DNA from 4 places in the Sporosarcina pasadenensis genome. Region 3 is predicted to be linked to each of the others. Evidence: riboswitches for the same ligand, from Rfam matches in the RefSeq annotation. Region 3 holds a riboswitch; each other region holds the start of a gene.
What was found. Region 3 has a riboswitch for S-adenosylmethionine ahead of metK (methionine adenosyltransferase). Riboswitches for the same ligand answer to the same signal wherever they lie in the genome.
Positions count from the first base shown of each region.

Region 1: another riboswitch for S-adenosylmethionine. It lies ahead of AB1K89_RS13555 (O-acetylhomoserine aminocarboxypropyltransferase/cysteine synthase family protein); the one in region 3 lies ahead of metK (methionine adenosyltransferase).
Region 2: another riboswitch for S-adenosylmethionine. It lies ahead of AB1K89_RS12735 (methionine biosynthesis PLP-dependent protein); the one in region 3 lies ahead of metK (methionine adenosyltransferase).
Region 4: another riboswitch for S-adenosylmethionine. It lies ahead of AB1K89_RS11760 (aliphatic sulfonate ABC transporter substrate-binding protein); the one in region 3 lies ahead of metK (methionine adenosyltransferase).

Region 1 covers NZ_JBFEGM010000009.1:144,769-150,190, reverse strand. The annotation lists gene AB1K89_RS13580 (MBL fold metallo-hydrolase) at 1-225, shown strand, start outside; gene AB1K89_RS13575 (sulfurtransferase TusA family protein) at 257-484, shown strand; gene AB1K89_RS13570 (sulfite exporter TauE/SafE family protein) at 542-1,315, shown strand; gene AB1K89_RS13565 (glycerol-3-phosphate acyltransferase) at 1,340-1,978, opposite strand; gene AB1K89_RS13560 (hypothetical protein) at 1,975-2,106, opposite strand; SAM riboswitch class I at 2,434-2,549, shown strand; gene AB1K89_RS13555 (O-acetylhomoserine aminocarboxypropyltransferase/cysteine synthase family protein) at 2,669-3,967, shown strand; gene AB1K89_RS13550 (homoserine dehydrogenase) at 4,162-5,148, shown strand; gene AB1K89_RS13545 (glycine betaine uptake BCCT transporter) at 5,397-5,422, opposite strand, start outside.
Region 2 covers NZ_JBFEGM010000008.1:178,266-183,687, reverse strand. The annotation lists gene AB1K89_RS12755 (nicotinate phosphoribosyltransferase) at 1-857, opposite strand, end outside; gene AB1K89_RS12750 (MATE family efflux transporter) at 969-2,306, opposite strand; gene AB1K89_RS12745 (DMT family transporter) at 2,320-2,634, opposite strand; gene AB1K89_RS12740 (DMT family transporter) at 2,636-2,974, opposite strand; SAM riboswitch class I at 3,112-3,218, shown strand; gene AB1K89_RS12735 (methionine biosynthesis PLP-dependent protein) at 3,288-4,424, shown strand; gene AB1K89_RS12730 (NADPH-dependent FMN reductase) at 4,462-5,031, opposite strand; gene AB1K89_RS12725 (hypothetical protein) at 5,198-5,353, opposite strand; gene AB1K89_RS12720 (hypothetical protein) at 5,393-5,422, opposite strand, start outside.
Region 3 covers NZ_JBFEGM010000018.1:14,974-20,395, reverse strand. The annotation lists gene AB1K89_RS17055 (alpha/beta hydrolase) at 1-377, opposite strand, end outside; gene AB1K89_RS17050 (gamma carbonic anhydrase) at 458-970, shown strand; gene metK (methionine adenosyltransferase) at 1,175-2,377, opposite strand; SAM riboswitch class I at 2,564-2,682, opposite strand; gene pckA (phosphoenolpyruvate carboxykinase (ATP)) at 2,857-4,443, shown strand; gene AB1K89_RS17035 (MFS transporter) at 4,608-5,422, shown strand, end outside.
Region 4 covers NZ_JBFEGM010000007.1:206,271-211,692, reverse strand. The annotation lists gene AB1K89_RS11770 (AbgT family transporter) at 1-1,150, shown strand, start outside; gene AB1K89_RS11765 (amidohydrolase) at 1,221-2,519, shown strand; SAM riboswitch class I at 2,769-2,881, shown strand; gene AB1K89_RS11760 (aliphatic sulfonate ABC transporter substrate-binding protein) at 3,042-4,025, shown strand; gene AB1K89_RS11755 (ABC transporter permease) at 4,042-4,881, shown strand; gene AB1K89_RS11750 (ABC transporter ATP-binding protein) at 4,895-5,422, shown strand, end outside.

The DNA of each region.
Region 1 (5,422 bases), on a different contig from region 3:
AATGAAGACGGAAGCGTTTCCGAGAAGTTAGGAGTGCTTTTTGCGAACAATCACGGTTTGAACATCGAGGATGAACAGGAATTCCGTCAATTGGTGACAGGAAATCTGCCTCCTCAACCGAACGCATATCAAGAAATCCGACAAACGAACATGGGGAAAATCACGCCTGACGAGGAAACGCAACGTGAAATGGAAATCGGACCAAACCGCTGTGCGGTCCGGTAATCATACAACAATATAAAGGAGCGATTTATAAATGAATGTATCAAAAGTATTGGACGCAAAAGGGTTGGCATGCCCAATGCCGGTTGTACGTGCAAGGAAGACAATGAAAGAAATGGAAACAGGTGAAATCCTTGAAATCCAAACGACTGACAAAGGCTCAGTGGCTGACTTGACAGCATGGGCAAAATCCGGCGGCCACGAAATGGTCGACCAAAAAGAAGATGCAGGTGTCTTCACGTTCTGGATTAAGAAAGGCTGATTGTAGGGGGGGTATCTGTGTGGATACCCTTTTCCTGATTAAGGAGGTAGGTGTTTTATGGATTTGGCATTTCTTATTACAATTTTCCTCATCGGATTTGTGGGGTCCTTCGTTTCAGGTATGGTTGGAATCGGCGGATCAATCATCAAATATCCGATGTTATTATACATTCCGCCATTGCTCGGAATTGCCGCATTTTCCGCACACGAAGTTTCTGGAATCAGTGCGATCCAAGTGCTATTCGCAACAATTTCCGGGGTCTGGGTGTATCGGAAAGGCGGATATCTCAATAAGACGTTGATCATTTATATGGGCAGCGCCATTTTGCTTGGTAGCTTTATCGGGGGCTATGGCTCCAATATGATTTCAGAAGGGTCTATCAACCTTGTGTACGGGATTTTGGCAACGATTGCGGCTATCATGATGTTCATTCCGAAAAAAGGATTGGATGATATCCCTGCCGATCAGGTGAGCTTCAATAAATGGCTTGCGGCTGTGTTAGCTTTCATCGTAGGGATTGCTGCTGGTATTGTCGGAGCTGCAGGAGCCTTCATCTTAGTTCCAATCATGCTCGTCGTCTTGAAAATCCCGACACGTATGACGATTGCAACTTCACTTGCCATCACATTCATCTCATCGATCGGATCGACCATAGGGAAAATTGTTACAGATCAGGTGCTCTATGGTCCGGCTGCTGTCATGATCGTAGCGAGCATCCTTGCCGCTCCATTAGGGGCAAAAGCGGGGCAGAAGATGAATACAAAAGTGTTGCAAGGCATATTAGCGGTATTAATCTTAGGAACGGCCGTGAAGATTTGGTTGGACTTTTGATTTGAATATAAAAAAACAGAAGCCTCACGCTGAGTGCTTCTGTTTTTTCTTGAATGATGCGCGAATACGAGGCTCCGTCCCTTTGAGAATCCGCTTGAAATTTTCAATATGCTTCCAGATCGACATGAAGAAAAGTATAATGGCAATTAATATTGGCCAATGTCCCTCAAGCCAAACGGCCATAACCAATAGAGTGATGTACAACATGATAACACCAAAGACTAGAATGTCCGATATGAGGGCCACAAGAATGAAGAGGATGAACCCGGCAAGTCCAAATCGCCAATCAATTGCAAAGAGCACCCCGATTACAGTTGCAGTTCCCTTTCCACCATTGAAGTTCATATGGAACGGAAAATTATGACCGAAAATAACGGCAGCTCCAATAGTGAAAAGTAATAAATTGATGTATTCCGTTTGCAGTCCGAAATGTTCGGCAAGCAATCTGACGGCAATGACCGCGAAAACGCCTTTGCCGATATCAATTAATGCAACAAGTGCGCCATACCGTTTCCCAAGAACGATCATTGCGTTTGATGCTCCGGCGTTTTTTACGCCAGTCTCTTTCAAATTAACCCCTGATATCCAATGCGCGACTGTCGATCCGTGCAGACAGCCGACTAAATATCCACAAACTATGGTAACTAAAATCCATAACGTCATAAGGATCCCCCAAAATTAATATATTCATATGAACCAGCGTCCAATGTTGGTTGAATCGCGTCCAAAGCGAGTGGTTGCGCGTTCAAAGAAGCCGGTCCCGCGCTCAAAGAGGCTGCACCCGCGCTCAAAGAAGTCCCTCACGCGCTCAATAAGGCTGCATCCACGCTCAAAGAAGTCCCTCACGCGCTCATCCACGCTCAAAGAAGTCCCTCACGCGCTCAAAAAGGCTGCATCCACGCTCAAAGAAGTCCCTCACGCGCTCAAAGAGGCTGCACCCGCGCTCAAAGAAGTCCCTCACGCGCTCAAAGAGGCTGCACCCGCGCTCAGTCCGACTTCTAAAACCATTATAACACCTCAGATAAAGCGCAAGTTTCAGAAAAAAATAAATTCACCCCTTGACTTTTAAAAAATAGTCTCCTATACTGTTCAACAAGATGAAAAACTGAATACCCAAACTCTTATCAAGAGCGGCGGAGGGACTAGGCCCTGCGATGCCCGGCAACCGGCAAGTGACGAACTTGCAAAGGTGCTACTTCCTACAGATTCGTGCAAACGGTCTGAAAGATAAGAGGAGGAATAAGCGAAAGCGTAACCCTTCTCTTAGCGAAAGGGGTTATTTTTTTATTCCAAAAACCCCCAACGCCTCCGCATTGCCTTTTCATCTTAAAAAATCCACTGGAGGTAATAAAAATGACAAACAAACAACTTCAACCAGAAACTCTTCTCTTACACGGAGGTCAAAAGCCGGATCCTATTACAGGTTCTCGTGCTGTACCGATCCACCGTACTACCGCATTCGTTTTCCGCGACACTGAACATGCCCAAAACTTATTCGGCTTGCAAGAAGCAGGCAATATTTACACACGAATCACAAATCCGACCGTTGCAGTTTTTGAAGAAAGGGTTGCACTACTAGAAGGTGGAACAGCTGCAGTCGCTCTTTCTTCCGGGATGGCCGCTATTGCTTTCTCCATTTTGAACATTGCGGGAGCAGGGGACGAAATCGTCGCTGCCGGCAATCTATACGGCGGTACGTATAATCTATTCGCCGTCACGCTTCCTCGCTACGGCATCAATGTGAAATTTGTCGATGCAGAAGACCCAGAAAACTTCCGCGCGGCAATTACGGACAAAACGAAAGCGATCTTCGCAGAAACGATTGGGAACCCGAGCTTACAAGTGCTCGATATCGAAGCAGTCGCAAATATCGCTCATGAGAATGAAATTCCGTTCCTCATCGATAACACATTCGCATCCCCATACGGATCGAATCCAATCGAGTTTGGAGCAGACGTCGTCATTCATTCCGCAACGAAATGGATTGGCGGCCACGGAACGACAATTGGAGGTGTCGTCGTCGACGCAGGGAAATTTGACTGGACGCGCGGCAAGTTCCCAGGCTTTACAGAGCCGGACGAAACGTACCACGGCCTACGCTACGGCGTTGACACTGCGGCAGCGGCATTCGCTACGAAGCTCCGCGTCCAATTGCTGCGTGACTTCGGGCCTTGCCTAGATCCGGACAGTGCTTTCAACTTCCTACAAGGGCTGGAGACGCTTCATTTGCGTGTGACACGCCATAACGAAAATGCCGTGAAAGTCGCTGAATTCCTACAGGCTCATCCGTCTGTTGAATGGGTTACTTACACAGGACTGGAAGATCATCCGACATATGAAAATGCTAAGAAATATTTGAAAAACGGCTTCGGCTCCATCATCGTCTTTGGCATTAAAGGCGGACGTGAAGCAGGGCGCAAAGTGATCGATAATATTACGCTATGGTCACATGTGGCAAATGTGGGGGATGCTAAATCTCTAATCATCCATCCTGCATCAACAACACATCAGCAATTGTCTGCGGAAGACTTGAAAAAGACGGGGACGCCGGAAGAATTGATCCGTCTGTCTGTCGGACTTGAGTCTACGGAAGATATCATTGCAGACTTGCAGCAGGCGATCGAAAAAGCCGCGCCGGTAGCAGTCCGCTAAGGGACATCATTACTAACATCTAGCTGCGGGCGCCAGACGCTTGGGTCATAAGTCGAAGCTAAAGTCGTAACGAAGAACGGCTTTTGCGAGTAAAAGCGTAGCGTTACGAGCAGCGGTAACAAAGCGCATCTTCGCCTTATGCCTGTCGCATCTAGGCAGGCGCCCTCCGCTTTAGAAATAGAGAGGGTGGTTTCATGCCGTCAATTAAAGTGGCCATACTCGGTTTCGGTACGGTCGGTGAAGGTGTTTACAGAATCCTGCAGGAAAAGCGGGAAGAGATTAAAAGGAGCACTGGTTTCGCCGTTGATGTCGTATCCATCCTTGTAAAAGACAAGGCAAAAGAACGTATGCCGATTACAGGCGCAAAATTTACAGATGACATTCAGGAAATATTGGGGAATCCCGAAATCGATATCGTTCTCGAAGCGATTGTCGGGGAAGAACCTGCGTATACGTATTTGTCGGATGCGATCGAGAAGGGTTGCCACATCATTACCGCGAACAAAAAGATGTTTGCTAAACACGGACCTGCGTTAATGAAACATGCCGAGTTCAGGGATGTGCAAGTTGGGTTCGAAGCGACGACAGCTGGCGGCGTCCCGGTCATCCGGACGGTGTCCAATTTGCTGGCAAGTGATCGTATCAAACGGATCCAAGGCATTTTAAATGGGACGTCGAATTTCATTTTGACGAAAATGCGCGATGAAGGATCTTCATTCAAACAGGCACTTTCTGATGCACAGCAAAACGGGTTCGCTGAAGCGGATCCTGCAGATGACGTGGATGGCACGGACGCCTTCCGTAAACTGATGATTTTGAGCTCGCTCGCTTTCGGCCAGCAGCCCGATTGGGAGGACGTCCCTGTCGTCGGAATCGATCATCTTGAGTCGATCGATATTATCGATGCATCGAAAGGCGATCTCCGTTATCGTCACGTGGCGGATATTTGGAAAGATGAAGAAGGGAAGTTGCAAGCGACTGTAGGGCCGGTTTTGATTGGCGCCGATCATCCGCTGTTCAGCATTGACGGTGTCGACAATGCAATCATTCTAGATACCGAATACCTTGGCTCATTAACTTTGGTTGGCCCTGGTGCCGGAATGTATCCGACTGGAAGTGCAATGGTTGCAGACCTGTTGCATATTATTCGTCAACACGAAGCGGTCATGGTACCGAATTGAAAAAGTGGAGGGGGGAATTTTTAATTCCGTCCTCCACTCAGCCTGTTGACAAACGCTCGCATCCGTTGTTGCTCGTCTCGCTCGTCCGCGCATGAACTTAAGTTCTATTCGCGTCTTCGCTTGACGTCGCGCCTAGGCTGACAAGCGTTTTCAATCAGGCTGAGGAGTTTCTTGCGCATCATGGCTTTCCTTAAAAAAGAGTGTAGACAAAGTCGAAAATTGACTTTGTCTACACTTTTTTATGTCGTTCAAACGTTGTCTTTCGCTTTCCTTC
Region 2 (5,422 bases), on a different contig from region 3:
TCGTGGAAACCGGCTGCATCAAGCATTTTTCGCGCTTCCTTCGAAAGGAACGCGATGTCGCCGCTGTCGAGGCGGATGCCGATGAAATTAATTTGATCGCCAAGCTCTTTCGCGACTTGGATAGCCGTTGGAATCCCGATTTTCAGCGTATTGTACGTATCTACGAGGAATACGCAGTCCTTATGCCGTCTGGCGTAAGAGTGGAACGCTTCGTATTCGCTTTGATACGCTTGAACCAATGAATGGGCATGCGTTCCCGCAACCGGAATGCCGAAGCGTTTGCCGGCACGTACATTGCTCGTCGCCTCGATGCCTCCGATGACTGCTGCGCGCGCTCCCCAAACTGCCGCGTCCATTTCTTGCGCTCGCCTACTTCCGAACTCCATGACAACTTGATCTTTGACGACTTGCTTAATGCGGCTCGCCTTCGTCGCGATGAGCGTCTGGAAATTGACGATATTGAGAAGCGCTGTCTCGATTAGCTGGGCTTCCGCTAACGTCGATTCCACTCGAAGAATCGGTTCGTTCGCAAATACAAGTTCCCCTTCCTTCATCGAATAAACATCGCCCGTGAAACGGATATCCTTCAAATAGGCGAGGAAGTCATCTTTGTAGCCGAGCTCCTCCTTCAAATAGGTCAAATCGCTTTCACTGAAATGGAAGTCCTTTAAATAATCGAGGATCCTCTCGAGCCCCGCAAAAATCGCATAGCCGTTCCCGAATGGCAAGCTTCTGAAGTATAGCTCAAATACCGCTTTCCGTTCATGGATCCCATCCGCCCAATATGATTCCATCATGTTGATTTGATAAAGATCTGTATGTAGTGCCAAACTGTCATCTGCATATTTCGAACTCATGCCAAATCTCCTTCTTCCGCATTCTTCTGATAGTTCCAGTATACACTATTTACCCTCAATTCGACGGAAAATAACATAATCAAACATCTCCGTAAACCTGTATAACTCGCTTCAATCCCCGAAAATTTCGGCTTCCTTCCACTTTCCGTACCGATAATAAAGAAAGGCGATCATGCTGCTAATGACAAAGCTGACGCCAATTCCGACGGCTATCCCCTTCTCTCCCATGAAGCCTGACAGGAAGTATGTGACGGGGTAACGCAATATCCAAAACGAGATGATATTGAGCACGAGCACTTGGAACATCGCCCCTGACGCCCTGACTGCCCCGTTCAACACGAAGTTGATGCCTAGGAAAGGATAGAAAAATGCAATCATCTTCAAATAGTCCGCCCCAAAACGGACGGCATCCGCATCACTTATGAAAAGGCGGATACCAGCCCCCGCAAAAGCGTAGACGATTCCCGCGATGGCGAACATGATGCCAAGGTTATAAAGAAAGCCGATGAATGTAATCTTGTGGACGCGGTTCCATTTTCCAGCCCCGATATTTTGCCCAGCCATACTATTCACTGCCGTTCCAATCGCTTGCGCCGGCAACATGATCACGCTATCGAGCCGCTGCGCAGCACCGTATCCTGCAACGACTGCCGGGCCGAAAGAAGCTACGACACTCATAATCGCCATGACGCCAGCTGAAATGACGCTCATTTGCAAGCCCGCTGGTATGCCCAATTTCAAAATAGCAAGCACTTCCCGCTTCGCCGGGATATGCGGCTTCGAAAACGGCACCAATTTCTTTCGGACGGAATAAATGGCGCCAGTCGCAAATGCGACTCCTTGGGACACGATCGTCGCTATCGCAGCTCCTTGGACGCCCCATCCGAAGACGGCGATGAAAATCGGATCTAGCACCGTATTCAATAGGACGGCGGTCAACACGAAATAGATCGGTGTCTTGGAATCGCCGACAGACCGGAACACTGTGTTGATGAAGTTGTAGCCGAACAGAAACAGGATTCCGAAAAAGTTGACACGCAAATAGGACGTCGCCATGTCAATCATCGACTCAGGAGTTCCAAGCAATGCTAAGATCGGCTTTGCTAAAAAGAAACCTGCAAAGCTTAAGACGACGGACATGATCGCAAGTAGAACGACGAAAGCGTTCAAATAATTGCGCAATCCCGTCTCGCTTCCCCTCCCCTTTTGCTGGGAGAGGATTGTGAGCGCCGCATTATTCAGGCCGATGACAAATGAGAGGACGGTGAAAACGACTGTGCCCGAAATCGCGACCGCTCCAAGCGCATCCGCACCAATCAGATTCCCGACCCATAGGCTGTCGATGAATTGATACGACACTTGCAAAAGGTTCGTTAAAATGATCGGAGCCGAATAGAAGATCAGCTGCTTCGCAAGCGGCCCTTCCGTAAAATCATATTGCTTCGCCACAGCGCTCCCTCCTTCATCCAAATAACTTCAATCCGACCGCCCCTCCGATAATCAAACAGAGGAAAAACATCCGTTTCCATCCGGCCGCTTCCTTGAAAAACATAATGCCCATCAGCACCGCACCCGCGGCACCGAGTCCCGTCCATATCGCATACGCCGTCCCCATCGGAATATCGCGCATCGCAAGTGACAAAAACCAAAAACCGACCGAAAATGTCACAATAATTAGCAACAGACGGGGCCACGACCTTTTCTGCAAATAAAGATTAATGGCCATGACACCGAAAATCTCACCTAAGCTGGCGATGACTAAATATACCCAAGCCATCTCAATCGCCCCCTTCCGCTGCTTCACCGGATTCGACCGTCGTCATTTTAATCCCAATGACCCCGATGATGATAATCGCGATGAAGATCACCTTTGCGATGGAAAACTCCGCATGGAAGAACAGGAAGTCTATAAGGACAATCGCCGCCGCACCCGAGCCGGTGAACACTGCATATACCGTCCCGGACGGAAGCGTCTCGCAAGCTTTAATAATTGCATAGAAACTGATGATAATGGCAACGACGGTCCACGTCCATTCGAGTGCCGTATCGGAGTACCGAAGTCCAATCACCCAGAATATCTCAACGATCGCCGCCAATAAAACATAAAGCCAAGCCAATGGAATCCTCCTCGTCTTTCAACATGCCTACATTATAGCAAAAGTCCCCAGAAATTTTTCCTCCGGAGAGGCTTGCAATCTAACAAGGAACATGATAACTTTAAATAAATCATTTTTCTAACAATTGCATATTTTGATTCTTATCAAGAGAGACGGAGGGATTGGCCCGATGAAGTCTCAGCAACCAGCCCGATATTGGTATGGTGCTAATTCCAAAAGGCGTGGAACGTCTCGAAGATAAGAAGATTGATTTCAACGATGTTGGAGGCCCTCTTCTTAATTGAAGAGGCCTCTTTTTTAATAGACAAAGGAGATGGGCAACTTGACAAAGCAAAGCATTAACACGAAATTGGTGCAACTAGGAAATCAGAGCGATCCGAGAACTGGGGCGGTCAACCCTCCCCTTCATTTTTCGACCGCCTACAAGCATGATGGATTAGGACTTTCCACGGGATATGACTATATACGAACGAAAAACCCGACCCGGACGGTTCTTGAGGAAGGCATCGCAAATTTAGAAAACGGCGACCGCGGTTACGCGTGTAGTTCGGGCATGGCGGCGATCCAGCTCGTCATGTCCCTGTTCAAATCGGGGGATGAACTGATCGCTCCCGACGACCTGTACGGCGGGACGTTCCGTTTGTTTGACCAATACGCCAATCTGTATAACATCCGGACCTCGTATACGTCTTTTGAAAACGTCGAGGAAGTAGAAAAGCTCATTACTGGAAAAACGAAAGCTATTTTCATCGAAACACCGACAAACCCGCTCATGCTGGAAATCGACATTGAAAAGTATGTGGAGCTCGCAAAAAAACACGACTTGCTCGTCATCGTCGATAATACGTTTTTGACTCCGTATTACCAACGCCCGATCGAGCTCGGGGCGGACATCGTCATCCATAGCGCGACGAAATATATCGGTGGCCATAATGACGTGCTTGCAGGGCTCGTCGTCGCAAAAGGAGAAGAATTGTGCAACCGTTTAGGAGAGAACCATAATGCGATCGGTGCAACGCTTTCGCCGTTCGATTCTTGGCTCGTCATCCGCGGGTTGAAGACATTGCATGTCCGAATGAAACAGCATGACGCCAACGCAAAGGAACTCGTCTCCTATTTGGAAAGCGAACCGCTCGTCGATGACGTACTCTATGCCGGAAAAGGCGGCATGATTTCATTCAGGGTGCGGGAAAGCGAATGGGTCGATCCGCTTTTGCAAAACTTACGGCTCATCACATTTGCCGAAAGTCTCGGTGGAGTCGAAAGCTTAATTACATATCCGACGACGCAAACCCATTCGGAAATTCCCGAGGAGGTGCGGGAAGAGCGCGGTGTCGATAGGCGTCTATTGCGCCTCTCTGTCGGATTGGAGGAAGCTGAGGACTTGATCGACGATCTTAAGCAAGCCCTCGCCATTGCCGCGGAGACGACAGCTGTGAGTCAGCAATAAAGAAAGGCCGTCTCGGTGAATGAGACGGCCTTATTTATTAGGAATTGATTTCAGCCAAAGCTTTTCTTTGCGAATAGAACGCGATGAAGTTGTTGACGACGTTATCTAAGAAGTCGATTGTCGCTTGGTCTGTCAATTGTCCCGCTTCATCCATCTTTTCATGGATGGAACCGATGTACACTTCATTATTCGGCAATAGTGCTGGAGAGAGCATCGGGTTCGTCAAGATTTCACGCAAGTGGATTTGCGCGCGGACACTTCCCAACACGCCCATTGAAGCGCCGATCATGAATGCAGGCTTGTCTTTAATTGCGAAATTGCTTCTAGAAAGCCAGTCGACAGCATTTTTCATTGCCCCTGGAATGGAGAAGTTGTATTCCGGAACTGCAAAAAGGACCGCATCCGAATCTCTCACATTATCCAAGAAATCCTTCACGTTTTCTGGCTGGTTGCTTTCTATATCAACGGAAAATATATCGACATCATTAATGAAAACAGGTGTAATATCGAGTTGACCCGCATATTTCTTCCTTAAATACTCAACCACTTTCAAGTTGTATGAAGTGGAGCTTGTACTGCCGATAATCGCTTTTACTGAAATTGTCATGATGGAGGACTCCTTTTCGTTTTTCTGCTTAGCATGACCTCACTATTGGAAGGTATGCATCTCCTAATGTAGACTCATCGATTATCTCACATTCAAGATATCTTTTTAAAAAATATGCTCAAACGAAAAGAACGTCCCCCATTTGCCTCAGGGGACGTTCCATTTATTAATTGAAGAAGCTGAAGAAAATCATCCAGAAAGGAACGGTTTTCCGCTCTTTCCGTTTCCGCTTGAGCGCTCTCTGCTCGAGTCGATACTGTTCGACTTCCTGTCGCATATCTTCCACTTGTCGTTGAACTACTTCTCTATCAATGAAATGCATAATTATTATTCTCCTCTTGGAGAGGAACCTAAAACAAGATTACAATCGGCGTTCACCTGTTGTGCCGCC
Region 3 (5,422 bases):
GAAAACTTGGATGGCTGGTGTTTCATGGAGAGCCAAGGGGAGCTGAAAATGAAGCCTGCACATTCCAGTTTCTCACGTTGCAATATATGCATGACAATCGTCGCGCCAAGCCCGTGTCCTAGTACGAATAACGGCAAATTATCATGCAACGCAATATCAATCATTTTTTTCACATGGTCTACATACGACTCGAACGGTTCATCATGGATCTTTCTCCCGCTTTCAGAACCATGCCCTGGCAAATCGGTCGTGACGACATGGAAACCTCCGTTTCGAAGCTTTTGGATGAGCCACGCATACCTCCTGTGATGTTCGTATGCATTATGGACAATCGCTATTACCGCTTTCGGCTGTCCTTCCGCTTCCCATTTCCACATGGCACTCACCCCCCTTTATGTAAATGAAAGTTTTATGTTACGATAAATTATACATGATTTTTAGAAAAGAGGAGACGTTCATGATTTATTCATACAACGGAAAAACGCCAAAAATTCACCCATCCGTCTATGTCGCGGATTATGCGACGATTACAGGTGATGTAACGATTGGGGCAGACAGTTCGATTTGGTTCAGTTCGGTCATCAGGGGCGATGTAGCACCGACAATTATCGGTGAACGTGTCAGCATCCAAGACTTGAGCTGTCTTCACCAAAGTCCAGGCAAGACGTTATTGATTGAGGACGATGTGACAGTCGGCCACAAAGCTCTTCTACATAGTTGTGTTATCCGAAAAGGCGCACTCATCGGAATGGGGGCTATCATTTTAGATGGCGCGGAAATCGGCGAGGGTGCATTCATCGGGGCCGGAAGCCTCGTTCCTCCCGGTAAGAAAATACCGCCTGGCTGCCTTGCTCTCGGCTCGCCTGCAAAAGTCGTCCGTGAATTGAATGACGATGACCGAGCGGATATGGAACGAGTTTTGAACAGCTATGTTGAAAAAGGCCGGATTTATAAGGATTTGCAGAAGTAAAAATCTGTTCGGCGCGGGTGCTGTCCAAATGGGCAGCACCGATGATCCCGAGTATCACTAAACCTCTAATAGCGATACAAGAACGCTATCCCCTCTTTTTGTATAATTAGTATAAACGCTTTAAAGCCCATAAAGTTCTCGTTCCACTCAAAAAAGTAAAAAAGGAAGCATGGATTTCTCCACTGCTTCCTCGATTTTACATTATTAAACAGTCAGTCCTGCTTTGGCGATCAATTCTTCCGCTTTGTCCGTCTGCTCCCAAGGGAGTTCCACGTCAGTGCGTCCGAAATGGCCATATGCCGCAGTCTGCTTATAGATTGGACGGCGCAGGTCAAGCATTTTAATGATGCCTGCTGGGCGTAGATCGAACAGCTCACGTACAATTTCAACAAGCTTCTCTTCTTCGACTTTGCCTGTACCGAATGTATCGATGGAAATCGAAACCGGCTTCGCAACACCAATCGCATATGCGAGTTGAACTTCACAGCGATCCGCTAGGCCTGCAGCTACGATGTTCTTCGCAACATAGCGCGCCGCGTATGAAGCCGAACGGTCCACTTTCGTTGCATCTTTTCCGGAAAATGCGCCGCCGCCATGACGCGCATAGCCGCCATAAGTATCAACGATGATTTTCCTTCCTGTCAAACCGGCATCCCCTTGTGGTCCGCCGATGACAAAACGGCCTGATGGGTTGATGAAGTATTTTGTTTCTTCATCTAATAATTCCGCTGGGACAACTGGGTTGATTACATGATCTTTAATGTCTTGTTGAATCTGTTCGAGCGTAATGTCAGGATGATGCTGTGTTGAAATGACAATCGTATCAATCCGTACAGGACGGTTGTCTTCATCATATTCCACAGTCACTTGCGTTTTTCCATCCGGACGCAAGTAATCGAGAGTATCTTCTTTCCTCACTTGCGCAAGTCTGCGTGACAGCTTATGGGATAAACTGATCGGCATCGGCATAAGCTCCGGTGTTTCATTGCAAGCATAACCGAACATCAGTCCTTGGTCTCCCGCCCCGATCGCTTCAAGCTCCTCATCCGTCATTGTCCCTTCACGTGCTTCCAGTGCCTGATCGACACTCGCCGCGATATCAGCCGATTGTTCGTCGATTGACGTCAACACAGATGACGTCTCCCAGTCGAAACCGAACTTCGCGCGCGTATAGCCAATTTCCTTCACTGTGTCCCGTACCACTTTCGGGATATCAACATACGTAGTCGTTGTAATTTCCCCGATAACTAAAACGAGTCCTGTCGTAATTGTCGTTTCACAGGCTACGCGTGCATTCGGGTCTTCCTCTAGAATAGCGTCTAAAATGGCGTCTGAAATCTGATCGCACATTTTGTCCGGATGTCCTTCAGTTACCGATTCCGAAGTGAATAATCGGCGATTTGTCATTGTAGTTTCCTCCTTAACGGCTTGCAAATATTGATACGGTACTCTGTTTGTCCCAGTAAGTTCAGCGCCTAGAGAGTCGACGTCAACATACACAAGGATTAAGGGCCTCATAGAATCAATAAAAAAGCCCTTCGCTCACGTAAATATACATGAGGAAAGGCATAATTTCAAAAGCAGCACCTTTCACTCTTATCGTCCAAGGCATTCCACCTTGCTCCAGGTTTGGCACCTTCTCGCGGCCAAAATGGTCCACGCAGGTTGCCGGGCTTCATAGGGCCTGTCCCTCCGCCAGCTCGGGATAAGAGTATCCGTTCAATTAACAATCCTACGAAAAAGTTTGCACTTTGTCAAACCTTTTTAAACATATATACTTGAGTTTTTAATTAGTATAGATTATTATTCTAAATGTGTTATACTATTTAGGAAATGTGATGATACCCACCAATGTGGGATTATATGCAAAGGACGGTACGAATAAAATGATTTCAGCTAAAATTGAAAACGGATTACACGAGTTACTTTCAGGCAACAACGTAAACATACAGCCTTCAGTGGCGGAATTGGTTGAAAAAGCGACTTCCCGTGGAGAAGCGAAACTTTCCGCAGACGGCGCACTTACTGCCGAGACAGGAAAGTATACTGGCCGTTCGCCTGAAGATAAGTATATTGTCGAAGAAGATTCTTCTAAAGACAAAATCGACTGGGGCAAAGTGAACCGCCCGATTTCACCTGAAATCTTTGACTCATTATATAATAAAGTTCTTAACCATTTAAAAGCAAAGGAAGAGCTATTCGTATTCAAAGGCTTCGCAGGAGCTGACAAGAACTCTCAGCTTTCAATCCAAGTCATCAATGAATTCGCATGGCAAAACCTATTCGTTCATAACTTGTTCATCCGCCCTACCGCAGAAGAGTTGAAGACGCATGAAGCGCAATTCACAGTTATTGCAGCTCCGACGTTCAAAGCGGATCCTGCTGTGGATGGAACAAAATCCGAAACCTTCATCATTGTATCACTTGAGAAGCGCATTGTGTTGATTGGCGGTACAGAATATGCTGGAGAAATGAAAAAATCGATCTTCTCCGTCATGAACTACTTGCTGCCTGAACGTGGAATCCTTTCCATGCACTGCTCGGCAAACGTCGGTGAAGATGGGGACGTAGCTCTATTCTTCGGCCTTTCCGGCACAGGTAAAACGACGCTTTCAGCAGATGCTGACCGTAAGTTGATCGGTGATGATGAGCACGGCTGGTCCGATCATGGCGTATTCAATATCGAAGGTGGCTGCTACGCGAAAACGATCAATCTCTCACAAGAGAAAGAGCCTGAAATTTACGGAGCAATCCGTTTCGGTTCGGTCTTGGAAAACGTTGTTTTAGATGAGAAGACGCGCAAGCCAGATTACGACGATAATTCATTGACTGAAAATACGCGTGCGGCATATCCAATCCATTATATCGACAATATTGCAGTGCCTTCAGCTGCCGGACATCCAAAGACAATCGTCTTCTTGACTGCAGATGCATTCGGCGTATTGCCTCCGATTTCAAAATTGACGAAGGAACAAGCGATGTATCACTTCCTGAGCGGTTTCACTTCGAAGCTTGCAGGAACTGAGCGTGGCGTCACTTCACCTGAAGCTACTTTTTCAACTTGCTTCGGTGCCCCTTTCCTACCATTACCTGCAACGGTTTACGCGGAAATGCTCGGGAAGAAAATCGATGAGCATGATGCACAGGTCTTCCTTGTCAACACAGGATGGACTGGTGGAGTTTACGGCGTAGGTCAGCGTATGGCACTGAAACATACACGCACAATGGTCCGCGCAGCACTTGCCGGCAAATTGAACGATGTTGAGTTTGAACAGAATGCTATTTTCGGTCTGGCTATGCCAAGAGCGATTGACGGTGTTCCGACTGAAGTGTTGAACCCTCGCAATGCTTGGAGCGATCCAGCAGCTTATGATACAAAAGCGAAAGAATTGGCAGATCTATTCCGTGAGAACTTCAAAAAGTTCGGTCACGTTTCGGAAGAAATCACTAAAAAAGGCGGACCAATCGCCTAATAAATTAGAATTTAAGATCCAGGTGCGATTATGCACTTGGATCTTTTTATTGTTGTTATCCTGCAATGTTTTCTCTCTCCCGCAAAAGTCGCCCCAATATTGGCATGCATAGAACGAGTGGTTCTGCAAACAATGAAATGAGGAAATACAATAAGGGAGAGTAGATTATGACAACTGCCTATAAAGGTACGAATAAATTGATCACAGGTATTGTGTTTGGGGTATTAACGTTTTGGTTATTTGCTCAGGCAATGGTAAACGTTATTCCTGCAGTTCAATCTGACCTAGGAGTTTCTTCAAGTACATTGAATATCGCAATTAGTTTAACTGCGTTATTCTCTGGTATCTTTATCGTAGCAGCTGGTGGTCTTGCCGATAAACTGGGGCGGAAGAAACTGACAAACATTGGGCTTATATTAAGTATCATCGGCTCCCTTTGTTTAGTGTTTGCAACCGGATCATTCTTACTCATTGTCGGCCGGATTATTCAAGGTATATCAGCCGCCTGTATTATGCCAGCAACGATCGCCTTGATGAAAGCATATTTCGAAGGGGCTGAACGCCAACGAGCACTTAGTTACTGGTCAATCGGTTCTTGGGGTGGTTCTGGTGTTTGTTCCTTATTTGGTGGAGCAGTTGCAACATATTTGGGATGGAAATGGATTTTCATTTTCTCCATTATCTTTGCAGTTCTTGCCTTGTGGTTAATTAAAGACACACCTGAAAGTAAAGCAAAACAAACAGGAAGTTCCAAGTTTGATGTTAGCGGTCTAATTGTATTCATCATCACAATGTTGGCGTTGAATATTTTCATCACACAAGGTGATAAACTTGGTTGGACCAACTGGGTTACAATCGTATTGATAGCCGTTGCAGTTGTTGGCGCTTTTGCCTTTATTAAAGTTGAGAACGGCAAAGAGAACGCATTAATTGATTTTAAATTATTTAAAAACATGCCGTATACAGGGGCAACTATTTC
Region 4 (5,422 bases), on a different contig from region 3:
ATTAGTAACGTATGCAGTTGTTTTTGTGGGAATCATGGGTAACTTGGCGTCAGATGCAGCGATGATTTTAATTCCCCCATTGGCCGCAATGGTCTTCTACAAAATGGGGCGTAATCCGATTGCAGGTTTAGTGGCTGGATTTGCTTCTGCAGGTGCAGGGTTTACAGCGAACCTATTGATTGTTGGAACTGACGCTCTTTTAGCGGGTATTTCTACTGAAGCTGCTAAAATTATGGATGAAACATTAGTCGTTACACCAGTGGATAACTGGTATTTCAATATCATTTCTGTTTTTGTATTAACGGTAGTTGGTGCATTGATAACAGAAAAAATCATCGAACCAAGGCTTGGTAAATATCAAGGAGAAGCAGTAGTCGTAGATGTCGAAGAAAATCCAAGAGCTGGAAAAGCATTTAGAAATGCCGTCATTGCCGGATTAGTGTATTTAGCAATCCTCATCGTTGCAATTAATGTGCCAAATAGTGCTTTGAGAAGTGAAGATGGTGGATTGATACCATCGCCATTCTTATCAGGTATCGTTCCTATTATTCTGTTTTGGTTCTTAACGATTGGTGTTACGTATGGAATAACATTAGGGAAAATTAAGACGTCAAAAGACGTAAGTAAATATATGGCTGAATCGATCAAAGACTTATCAGGTTATATCGTTTTAATATTTGCAATCTCCCAATTTATCGCTTACTTCAACTGGTCAAATATTGGGATTTGGATAGCAGTGAATGGGGCGGAATTCCTTACTGAAATTAATTTTACAGGAATGTGGCTAATAATCGGCTATATACTTCTAACTGCAATATTAGAGTTTTTTATTACTTCAGGTTCTGCAAAATGGGCACTGGAAGCACCGATATTCGTACCGATGTTTATGAAGCTAGGATATCATCCTGCGTTCACACAATTAGGTTATCGTGTAGCTGACTCATCTTTTAATATCATGACGCCATTAAATCCATATCTTGTCGTGATTCTATCGTTTATGCAAAAATACGATAAAAAGGCTGGCATTGGGACATTGATGTCACTGATGATACCGTATTCACTTATATTTTTAGGTGTTTGGATCATTTTAATTGCAATCTTTTACACTTTCAATTTACCACTCGGACCGGGAGTTACACCATTTCTATAAGATAAATGCTAACATGAATGTAGCAAGTTAGGCAGATGCATGTCTTATAAACGATAAGGGAGATTGATACATGATGGTCTTAGATCTTAATTCCGATTTATCGAAAAAAGTAATTGCTTGGAGACGGGATTTTCACCAATTTCCGGAAACAGGGTTTCTTGAAATGCGAACGGCTTCGATTGTAGCGTCTATCCTAGATGAACTAGGGTTTGAATTATCAATGGGGAAATCTGTAATGTCGGTAGATCATTGCATGGGGAAACCGGATGATCAGGCTACGAATGCACATTATCAATGGGCAATCAAGAATGGAGCTAAGCAAGGCTATGTTGCAAACTTTTCCGATGGATATACTGGTATAGTTGCAACACTGGATACCGGTATAGAAGGACCAACAACCGCCTATCGATTTGATATGGATGCCCTTGATATTAACGAATCGGAGTTGGACAGTCATTTCCCTAAGCAAGAGGGATTCAGATCAAAGCTTCCCCATAAAATGCATGCGTGCGGTCATGATGCCCATACAGCAATTGGATTAGGTTTGGCGACAGTTATTGCTAACAATAAAGAAGCCTTAAAAGGGAGAATCAAATTGATCTTTCAACCTGCTGAGGAGGGAACACGCGGCGCGAAATCAATGGCGAGTGCTGGAATCGTAGATGATGTAGACTATTTCATCGCCTCGCATGTTGGGACAGGGGTCCCCCATCAACATTTCGTTGCTTCGAATAACGGTTTCTTGGCCACATCGAAACTGGATATCACTTTCAAAGGTAAGGCATCCCATGCAGGAGCACAACCTGAAGAAGGAAATAATGCATTGTTAGCTGCTGCCAATGCGGCATTAAATATTCACGCAATCTCTAGGAATTCAAAAGGGATTTCAAGAATTAATGTCGGTGAATTACATGCTGGTTCAGGAAGAAATATAATCGCAGATTATGCGTTTCTAAAAGCAGAAACACGCGGGGAAAATTCTGAAGTGAATCAATTTATAAAAAGTCAGTTAGAAGCGATTATTAAAGGTGCAGCACAAATGTATCAAGTCGATTATCAAATTGATACAGTCGGTGAAGCACTTAGTAGTCAAGGATCGAAAGAGTTGGCAGTGATTCTCCAGGGATGTGCAGAAGAGTCAGCCATGTTAAAAGAAACAGCTTTGGAATCAAATGACGCGGCTGGTTCCGAAGATGCAACTTATTTCATGGAACGAGTGAAACAAAATGGTGGACTCGCAACATATTGTATTTTTGGCACAGACCTTCCTGCCGGACACCATAATGAACAATTTGACATCAATGAAGAAACGATGCTTGCAGCCGTAGATGTCTTATTTAAATCAGCTATACAATTAAACAGTCTTTAAGATCAGTAGTAAAAAAGGGAATCCTCGGGATTCCCTTTTTATGTTCCATCGAAAATTTATAAGTAATTATGAATAAAAATAAATAAATATAATATACTGTGTAATCCCTGTCGTAGCAGTCAATGAAACTGAATTAGCATGCACTATATTTTAAAATAATGAAAATATGAGTTGACAATTTATTTTTATCTGTTTATACTAATTTTCAATCAGTTAGATTTTGAAAATGATTTTGACAATTACATACATCTCTTATTAAGAGTGGCGGAGGGAATAGGCCCGATGAAGCCCGGCAACCAACAGATGAATTGATCTGAAAAGGTGCTACATCCTACAGGTGTTTTTAGCCTGGAAGATAAGAGGAGGAATTTTGCAGCCCTCTTCTTATTGAAGAGGGTTTTTTATAATCATTAAGTTAAAACCGGATTTGTGCATAGATAAATCCGACTATGCCAATAGGAACAGTTAATGATTGGGTTAAATTGATTTTCCATATAAAAATGAGTTTAGGAGGAAATGAACATGAAAAAATGGATTGCATTAATATTAACGGTTATCAGTATAACGATTCTGATGTCAGCTTGCTCATCCAGTGAAGGCAAGGAAAAGGTGGAGTTGAAAAAAGTTGTGTTGGATTATGCATATTACTCGCCAACTAGCCTAGCGTTGAAGGAATTTGGTTGGGCAGAGGAGGCGTTTGTGGAACAAGGGATTGAAGTGGAGTGGGTACTCAGCCACGGAAGCAATAAAGCACTTGAATTTCTAAATTCAAAAAGTGTCGACTTCGGTTCGACAGCTGGGGCTGCAGCATTAATCGCCAAGTCGAATGGTTCACCCATTGAATCGGTCTATATTTATTCGAAGCCGGAATGGACTGCGCTTGTTGCCACAGGCGATTCGGACATCACATCAGTAGAACAATTGAAAGGTAAGAAAGTGGCTGCAACGCTAGGGACGGATCCATATATATTTCTTCTCCGCTCGTTACAAGAAGTTGGGTTGTCGTCCAAAGACTTGGAAATTGTAAATTTACAACACTCAGATGGCGCTAACGCTCTTTTGACAGGTCAAGTAGAAGCGTGGGCAGGGTTAGATCCACATATGGCAAAAGTTGAAGTCGATTCTGGTGCAAAGTTATTTTTACGTGATCATGAAAAAAATACGTACGGAACACTGAATGTCAGATCTGAATTTGCTGAACAACATCCTGAAGTAGTTGAAACAGTGATTGAAGTGTATGAGAAAGCACGGAAGTGGGTTTTGGAAAATCCGGATGAGGCAGCCGACATACTTGCAAAAGAAGCTGAGATGCAATTGGAAGTAGCGAAAAAGAGTTTAGAGCGTAATGACTTCTCGGATCCAATCCCTGGACAGAAACAAATCGATGAACTGACTGCAGCGGGTGAAGTGTTGCAATCAGAAAATGTAATTAAAGGGAATGTGGATATCCGAACGATTGTAGGAGAATTGATTACTGATCAATTTGCAAAAAAAGTTATCGAATGAAATAGGGGGAATAGACATGACGGTCAATATTGACGAAAAAGAATTGTTTAAAGTAAAAGCAAAAAGATCGGTCAAAATTAACTTTGAAAATAAGGTGAGAGGTTTAGCTCTTGGCTTGATCATTCCATTCATTCTATTAGTCGTTTGGGAAGCGGCTGTCCGTTTCAATTGGCTCGATGCCTATGTCTTTCCGGCTCCGACAACTATTTTGCAAAAAATTATTGAGTTAGCCCAAGAAGGGACACTTTGGGGACATGTGGGAATTACGTTCTTTCGGGTTATGATCGGATTTCTAGCAGGAACAATTGCCGCGGTTATATTGGGATCCATCGTCGGTTATTTTAAATGGTTTGAGCAGTTGATGGATCCATTAATTCAAGCGTTTCGCTCAATTCCATCTCTAGCCTGGGTTCCGTTGTTTATCTTATGGATGGGTATTGGAGAGTCGTCAAAAGTGATGTTAATCGCTGTCGGTGTGTTCTTCCCGATCTATCTGAACATCGTCTCAGGTATTCAAGGTGTAGACCGTAAGTTAATTGAAGTCGGTAAGATCTATCATTTTACTCCGTTGCAAATTGTTCGTCGTATCATCTTGCCCGCTTCACTTCCTTCGTTTCTCGTCGGTCTACGTAGTGGTGTCGGATTAGGCTGGATGTTCGTCGTAGCTGCGGAGCTAATGGGAGCAAGTCAAGGGCTTGGGTATTTGCTAGTCGTTGGTCAGAATACGTATTCGCCCGAGCTTATTATCGCAAGCATTATTTTATTTGCATTGTTAGGGAAAGCAACCGATTCGTTGTTGAAGTCATTGGAAGCACGTGCATTGAAGTGGCAAGACAATCTACAAAACCAACTATGATGGAGGGATGACGATGCTGAAGGTGGAACATGCATCAAGGACGTTCAATAACGGACTTGCAGGATTCAAAGATATTTCATTTTCCATTAAGGAAGGGGAGACTGTTGGGATCTTAGGAACGAGTGGATGCGGAAAAAGTACATTATTACGCGTTTTGTCCGGACTCGATCAAAACTATGAGGGGGAAATCGAATTTCTGGGTGAGGGGGAACAGCCAATTGGGATGATCTTTCAAGAACCGAGACTAATGCCTTGGCTTACCGTAAAAGAGAATATTTTATTCGGTGCGAAAGATGAGAAGGAGAAACAGGCAACGGTACATGAGTATTTGAATCTTGTCGGTTTGTCTGATTTTGATGCTCATTATCCGAAAGATTTGTCTGGAGGAATGGCGCAACGAACCGCAATTGCCCGGGCACTAATTGGCGAGCCGGATGTCTTGCTTCTAGATGAACCTTTTAGTGCATTGGACGCTTTCACTAAAATGCAATTGCAGGATTTATTGTTAAAAATTCAACAGAACCGTTTAACAACGATGGTA